DNA from 3 places in the Nocardioides plantarum genome. Region 1 is predicted to be linked to each of the others. Evidence: predicted binding sites of a transcription regulator. Region 1 holds the regulator's gene; each other region holds the start of a gene.
What was found. Region 1 encodes LexA, which represses DNA repair genes until DNA is damaged. Its sites were predicted from a motif close to TCGAACANNTGTTCGA; they were not measured.

Region 1 (2,264 bases):
CGAACACATGAGCGATTCTAGATCAGGTGTTCGAACGTGCGCAACCCCTCAGGCGAACAGGTGTTCTACTGCCGACGCAGGACCCGACCGCCCTGTCGCTCGAACACGGCGATCCCGGCCGAGGCCAGCGAGGGCGCCAGCATCGAGACGCGCATCGCCGCTCCACGCCAGGCGGGCACCGTGCGCAGCACCCGCCGCGACCCGATCAGGCCGAGCACCACCTCGGCGATCTCCTCGACCGTCAGCAGACGGCCGCCGGAGCTGACCAGGCGCTTGCCGGTGCCGTCGGACATGTCCTCGACCATCTGCGTCGCGACCCCGTCGGGCAGCACCGCATGCACGCCCAGCCCGGCCGGCGCCTCGAGGGCGACGGAGGTCGTGATGGACACGACGGCGGCCTTCGTGGCGGCGTACACCGACAGCCCGGGCACCGGGCCGAGCCCCGACAACGAGGCCACGTTGACCAGCGCACCCGAGGGCGCCCCGACCGGACCGAACGCGTCCAGGGCGGCGCGCATCCCCCACAGCGTCCCGAGCAGGTTGACGTCGACCAGCCCGCGCACCTGCTCGTCGCTCAGCGCCGCCAGGTCGCCGTCGAAGCCGACGCCGGCGTTGTTCACCCACACGCCCAGGGGCGCCAACCCCGTCGCGACCGAGGCGACCGCCCGGTGCGAGGCCGGGTCGCGCACGTCCTGGGCCACCCCGGTCGCGCCGATCCGGGTGGCCGTCGCGGCGACCGCCTCGGCATCGACGTCGGTGATCACGACCCGGTGCCCGGCGGCGACCAGGCGCACGGCGATCGCGCGGCCGATGCCGCGGGCCGCGCCGGTGACGACGGCGGACGTGGGAGCGGACGTGGGAGCGGACCCAGGCGGGGGCGAGGACGTCGGTGAGGGGGCGGAGGCCATGACCCATGGTCGCAGCCGTGCGCGCGACACGCCGTTCGAACACCTGTTTGAAATCGTCGGCGCCCGGTGGGACCCTGAGCCATGCCCGACAAGCAGCCCGACAAGCGGTCCACGAAACAGTCCACCAAGCAGTCGTCCAAGACCAGCAAGGTCTCCGAGCTCCCCGACGGCCCGGCCGACGCCACCGGCCTGACCCCGCGCCAGCAGCGCGTGCTGGCCCACATCAAGGACAGCCTCGAGCTGCGCGGCTACCCGCCGAGCATGCGCGAGATCGGCGAGGCGGTGGGCCTGACCAGCACCTCGAGCGTCGCCCACCAGCTGCGGGTGCTCGAGCAGAAGGGCTACCTCAAGCGCGATCCCAACCGACCGCGGGCCCTCGAGGTGTTCCTCCCCGACGTCATGGCGGCCCGCCGCTCGCTCGGCCAGGCCGAGGAGACGTCGTACGACGAGACCGGCATCGGCGATGTCGCCGTCGCGGCGATCCAGGTCCCGCTGCTCGGCCGGATCGCGGCCGGCGGCCCGATCCTGGCCGAGCAGACCTACGACGACGTCTTCCCGCTGCCGCAGCAGCTGGTCGGCGACGGCCAGCTCTTCATGCTCGAGGTGTCGGGCGAGTCGATGGTCGACGCCGCGATCTGCGACGGCGACTACGTCGTCATCCGCCAGGAGCAGACCGCCAGCAACGGTGAGATCGTCGCGGCGATGATCGACGGCGAGGCCACCGTCAAGACCCTGCAGCGCAAGGACGGCAAGGTCTGGCTGCTCCCCCACAACGAGGCGTTCGACCCGATCGACGGCACCGACGCCACGATCCTCGGCGTCGTCACGGCCGTGCTGCGCAAGCTCTGACCCACGATCGGGCCCGGCATACGCCGGGTGAACGCTCGACGACCGTTGTCACGACCCCCGTCACTCCACGTGCCGGGGGTCGTTGACTGTTTCCGTGACGACACCCACCGGCGTACGGCGACGTACCGTGCTCGCGACCGGCTCGACCGGCGCCGCCCTGACCACGCTCGCCGGCCCCGGCTCGGCGACCGCCGCGACAGCGCCCCGGTCACCGGCCGCTCGCGCCGCGCTCCACCACTTCCGCCACGGCGTCGCCTCGGGTGACCCGCTCCCCACCAAGGTGCTGCTCTGGACCCGGGTGACCCCCGACGCCGTCAGCAAGCCGGGCTCCGGCAAGGGCCCGCAGGTCACGGTGACCTGGGAGGTCTCGACCCGCAAGGACTTCCGCCGCATCGTCAAGCGCGGCACCTTCGTGACCGGTCCCAGCCGTGACCACACCGTCAAGCTCGACGTCGCCGGGCTCACCCCGGCCACCTGGTACTACTACCGCTTCGGATTCAAGGGCAC
Region 2 (2,264 bases), on a different contig from region 1:
CCGAGGGTGCCCTCGATGACGTCGTCGAGCAGGTCGCCCGACGCCAGGTCCTTGAACCGGATCGTGTAGCGCTCGTCGCCGACGACGTCGACCGCGTAGGCCAGCAGGGTGCCGTCGGGGGTGATCGTCGAGCCGCCGAGCGAGAAGAAGTCGTGGCCCCGGGCGAGCACGTCGAGGTCGAGCAGCACCTCCTCGCCGGGCAGGGCGGGCTGGTCGGGCGTCGCGTCCTCGGCCGGGCGCGGGGGCGTCCAGTCGTCGGGGCCGCGCACGGGGACGCGGCAGCTGGCGCCGTACTCGCGGCCCTCGAAGGACCGGCCGTAGTACCAGTGCTCGCGCACGCGCGTCGGCACCGACAGGTCGGTCTCGCGGGTGCGGGCCTTGATCTCGCCGAAGACCGCGTCGCGCAGCGCGGCGAGGTGGGCGGTGCGCTGCTCGGTCCAGGCGTTCTCGGCCTCGAGGTGCGCCAGGACCTCGGGCGACTCCTTGTCGCGCAGCCAGTCGAAGTCGTCGGTACGGGTGCGGCCGTGGTGCTCGGTGGTGACGGGGCGGCGGGCTGCGACCGGGGGGCCGGCGGGAGTCTCGGCCGTGGTGCTGGAGGCGGGATCGGTCATGTCGTGACCGTATCCACCGGCCTGGGTCGTCCCGGTCGGCGGCCGGGGCCGACCGGGGGACGCCCCGGAGACGGGTCGGGTGTGCTCGGCGGACCCGCCGCCTCGCGGCGGGGGCGGTCTGCCCTGGAGCCGAGGTCACGAGCCGGACGCGGGAAGCGACGGTTCACCGGCCGGCACCCTCTCGGGCCGTCGGGGCTGAGACGTCACTGCCGAGACGGGCCGAGCCGTCAGCCGTGTGAGCTCACGGCTTGTCCACAGCGCCGCGAAAGGGACTTGATTCGAACATGTGTTCTAGTAGACTGGGTGCATGCCCGCCGCCCTCGCCGACACCGCCGTGACCCCGGCGTTGCTGCTCGACGAGGTCCGCCGTGCCCGCGCTGCGGCCGAGGCCGCCGAAGCCCGGATCATGGAGCTGGCCGTGGAGTGGGCCCACGCCCACCCGGTCCTCGAGGGTGGTGAGGGGTGGCAGATCACGTCGGCTACCGGGGTGCCCTACAGCGAGGTCGATGGGATCGCCCTGGCCCTGGACCCCACCGACCCGGCTGCTGAGGAGCTGGTCGAGTGGTGCGGGATCCCGCCGGTGGCCTGGGATGCCCCGGCTGCGTTCGCTGCGGCCAACAAGATGTCCACCGCCGCCGGCAAACGCCTGATCCGTGACGCGTTGATCCTGCACCACCGCCTGCCCCGGACCTGGGTGCGTGTGACCTGCGGTGAGGTCCCGGCCTGGCGGGCACGTCGGGTCGCTGAGGCTGTGCTGGCCGCCCCGGCTGACGTGGTGGCCTACGTCGATGACCAGGTCGCCCCGGTCGTGGGGACCATCGGCACCGTCACCCTGGACCAGGTCGTGGACCGGGCGATGATGCTGCTGCACGCCGAGGCCCGTGAGGCCGACCAGGCCTGCGCCACCGAGTCCCACGAGGTCCGCTTCCACGGTGACGCTCAGCCCGACGGGACCGCAGAGCTCTACGCCCGCGGGGACTGGAAGGACCTCCACGACCTCCACCAAGCCGTCACCCACGTCGCTGCCGCACTCAAGGCCGCTGGCGACGAGGACGACCTCGACGTACGCCGCGCCCGCGCACTCGGGGTCCTCGCCGACCCCGCCCAGGCGTTGGCGCTGCTCGCCGGTACCGACGCGCCTGCGCCCGCCAAGCAGGCCGTGCTCTACCTGCACCTGACCGACCTGGGACTGCTCGGCCTGGACCCCGTCGCCCTCAACGACACCACCCGCCACGCGATGCTCACCACCCAGGTCCAGCAGTGGCTGGCCCGCACCGACACCCACGTCGTGGTGAAGCCGGTCATCGACCTGGCTGAGGACCTGTACACCGAGTCCTACGCCATCCCCGACCGGCTGCGTGAGCAGACCCAGCTCCTGCATCCCACCTGCGTGTTCCCCTTCTGCACCCGCCCCTCGCGACGCTGCGACTGCGACCACATCGACGCCTGGTCGACCGAACCCGGCCAAGGCGGGGCGACCTGCACCCACAACCTCGCCCCTCTCTGCCGACATCACCACCGCCTCAAGACCCACACCGGGTGGACCTACCGACGCCTCGACACCCGACTCTTCCTGTGGACCGACCCCCACGGCAACCACTACCTGCGCGACCGAGGTGGGACGTCGGTCGTCAGCCAGACCTCGAGGACGGC
Region 3 (2,264 bases), 330 kb from region 1:
CCGGAGGTGGCGTGGGGTCCGGGGTCGGGTCGGGCGTCGCCGGGTCGGTCGCGGTCTCGGACGGCGTGCTGGTCGCCGGTGCGACGTCGGCCTTGTCGTGGCCGAAGCCGTTGCCGGCGGCGACCGCCACCGGCACGATCACCGCCGCCGCGGCCAGGACGGCGCCGGCGACGGCCGCTCGGCGCTTGTTCTTGATGGTCACGGCCTTGCCCTTCACCTGGTCGAGGGTCAGCGGCGCCTCGTGGAGGTCACGGACGCGGCGGTCGAACTCGCTCGTCATCTCGTCCCCCCACGGGTCGCTGCTGCTGTTGTCTGGGTTGTTCGGGGTGTTGTTCGGGGTGTCGCTCATCGGGTCTCCTCCGGTCGTCCGGGGTGTCCGGGGTGCAGGTCGGCCGGCACGCGCTCGCGCATCGCCGCGATCGCGCGGCTGCACTGGGACTTCACGGTCCCGACCGAGATGCCGAGCACGTCGGCCGTCTCGGCCTCGCTGAGCTGCTCGTAGTAGCGCAGCACCACGACCGCGCGGGCCTTCGGTGGCAGGGACTGCACGACCTGCCACAGGGCCGAGCCGCGGCCGTCGTCGTACTCGTCGGCGTAGGCGGTCTCCGGCATCGTGTCGCTGGCGTGCTCGCGTCGCTTCCAGGGCCGGCGCCAGAGCGAGTTGTTCTCGTTGACCATGATCCGCCGTACGTAGGCGTCGACCGAGTCGCGGTCGCGGACCTTGTCCCAGGCCAGGTAGAGCTTGGCCAGCGACGTCTGGAGCACGTCCTCGGCGGTGTGGCGGTCGCCGGTCAACAGGTACGCCGTGCGCAGCAGGCTCGGTTGCCGGGCGTGCAGGTACGCCGTGAACTCGGCGTCCCTCACCGCATCCCTCGGCCGCCCGCTCACGCCACCAGTCTCGGGCACCTCCCGGCTGTGGAGCTGCATCATCGGTTTCCTCCTTCGGTCACGCCACCAAGACGCGGCCGTCGTCGCGAAGGTTGCAAAGCCCTCTACCGACCGGACCCGACGGTGGTCGAGGAGGCCGCCCGCGGCCGTCTCGAGACCGCTCCAGCCGCCACACGTCGGTCGAGGAGGCTGCCCGCGGCCGTCTCGAGACCGCTGCAGCCGCCACACGTCGGTCGAGGAGGCCGCCCGCGGCCGTCTCGAGACCCTCGCAACCGACGCTGCCAACTGGCCCGGTGTCTCGCCTGATCGGGGCTATCGCAGAGCGGGTTCAACGGGGTCGGGGTGTCCGCGCGCCTAGCATCCCGGGCCTCCCCGTCAAGGATCGCGCTTCGCGCGCCCGCTACGCGGCGGCCTGCAGCCGTCCTTGACAGCGAGCCTCTCCCGGAATGCTTCATGACGCAGACAAGGGCGGGCTGCGCCGCGCCCTTGCCATGCGCGGACACCCCGCGTGCAAGTCCGGTATCCACAATCTCCCTCGATTCGAACACAGGTTCGAACCAAGTGGTAGAATGGGCCCATGGCGACCACGACCCGCACCCGCAGCAGCGACCCGCTGCTGGAGTCGGTGCACACGCGCCGGCAGGCCGAGGCACGGGACCAGGTCGCGACCCTGACCGCCGTGCTGGACTGGGCGGTCGCCAACACCGCCGACGAGGTCGAGACCGCCGGGCTGTTGGACCCGATGGTCGAGCCCGCCCTGCATCTCGGTGGACCCGGTTGCCCGGTGATCGGTGAGTACGCCGCCCTGGACCTGGCCCTGTCGTTGGGGATGTCGACCGACGGCGGGCTGGCCTACCTCGGCAAGGCGTTGGAGCTGCGCCACCGGCTGCCGCGGCTGTACGCGAGGGTCGTGGGTCTCGAGGTCTCGCTGTGGAAGGCGTTCCGGGTCGCCGAGCAGACCATCGCCCTGCCACCCGCCGGTGCGACCCACGTGGACCGGGTCATCAGCCCGTTCCTGCACACCTGCTCCTGGGCCCAGGTCGACCGTGCTGTCGAGGCCGCCCGAGCGGCTTACGACCCCGCCGAGGCCGAACGCCGCCGCCTGGTCGCCGCCGAGGGACGCCACGCCTCAGTCCACCTCACCGACGCCACGACCACCGGCACCGTCGACGTCACCGCCACCCTCGACCTGGCCGACGCCCTCGACCTCGAGACCGCCCTGCGCGAGGGCGCCCAGGTGCTGGCCGACCTCGGCTCCACCGAGACCCTCGACGTACGCCGCTCCCAAGCCCTCGGCGAGGTGTCCCTCCACCAGCTCACCCTCGACCTCGACACCACCGGGGCAAGCAGAGGCGTGACGATCTACGCCCACCTCA

Region 2: FJQ56_RS12865 (HNH endonuclease signature motif containing protein) is a predicted target of LexA. The motif match lies at 890-905, and genes of this name have one in related genera.
Region 3: FJQ56_RS03085 (HNH endonuclease signature motif containing protein) is a predicted target of LexA. The motif match lies at 1,429-1,444, and genes of this name have one in related genera.

The regions. Positions count from the first base shown of each region.
Region 1 is NZ_VDMS01000001.1:1,027,528-1,029,791, forward strand. Features, by position in the region: gene FJQ56_RS04785 (SDR family oxidoreductase) at 66-908, opposite strand; gene lexA (transcriptional repressor LexA) at 990-1,757, shown strand; gene FJQ56_RS04795 (alkaline phosphatase D family protein) at 1,852-2,264, shown strand, end outside.
Region 2 is NZ_VDMS01000002.1:172,403-174,666, reverse strand. Features, by position in the region: gene FJQ56_RS12870 (S9 family peptidase) at 1-611, opposite strand, end outside; gene FJQ56_RS12865 (HNH endonuclease signature motif containing protein) at 919-2,264, shown strand, end outside.
Region 3 is NZ_VDMS01000001.1:692,755-695,018, reverse strand. Features, by position in the region: gene FJQ56_RS03095 (hypothetical protein) at 1-349, opposite strand, end outside; gene FJQ56_RS03090 (SigE family RNA polymerase sigma factor) at 346-930, opposite strand; gene FJQ56_RS03085 (HNH endonuclease signature motif containing protein) at 1,466-2,264, shown strand, end outside.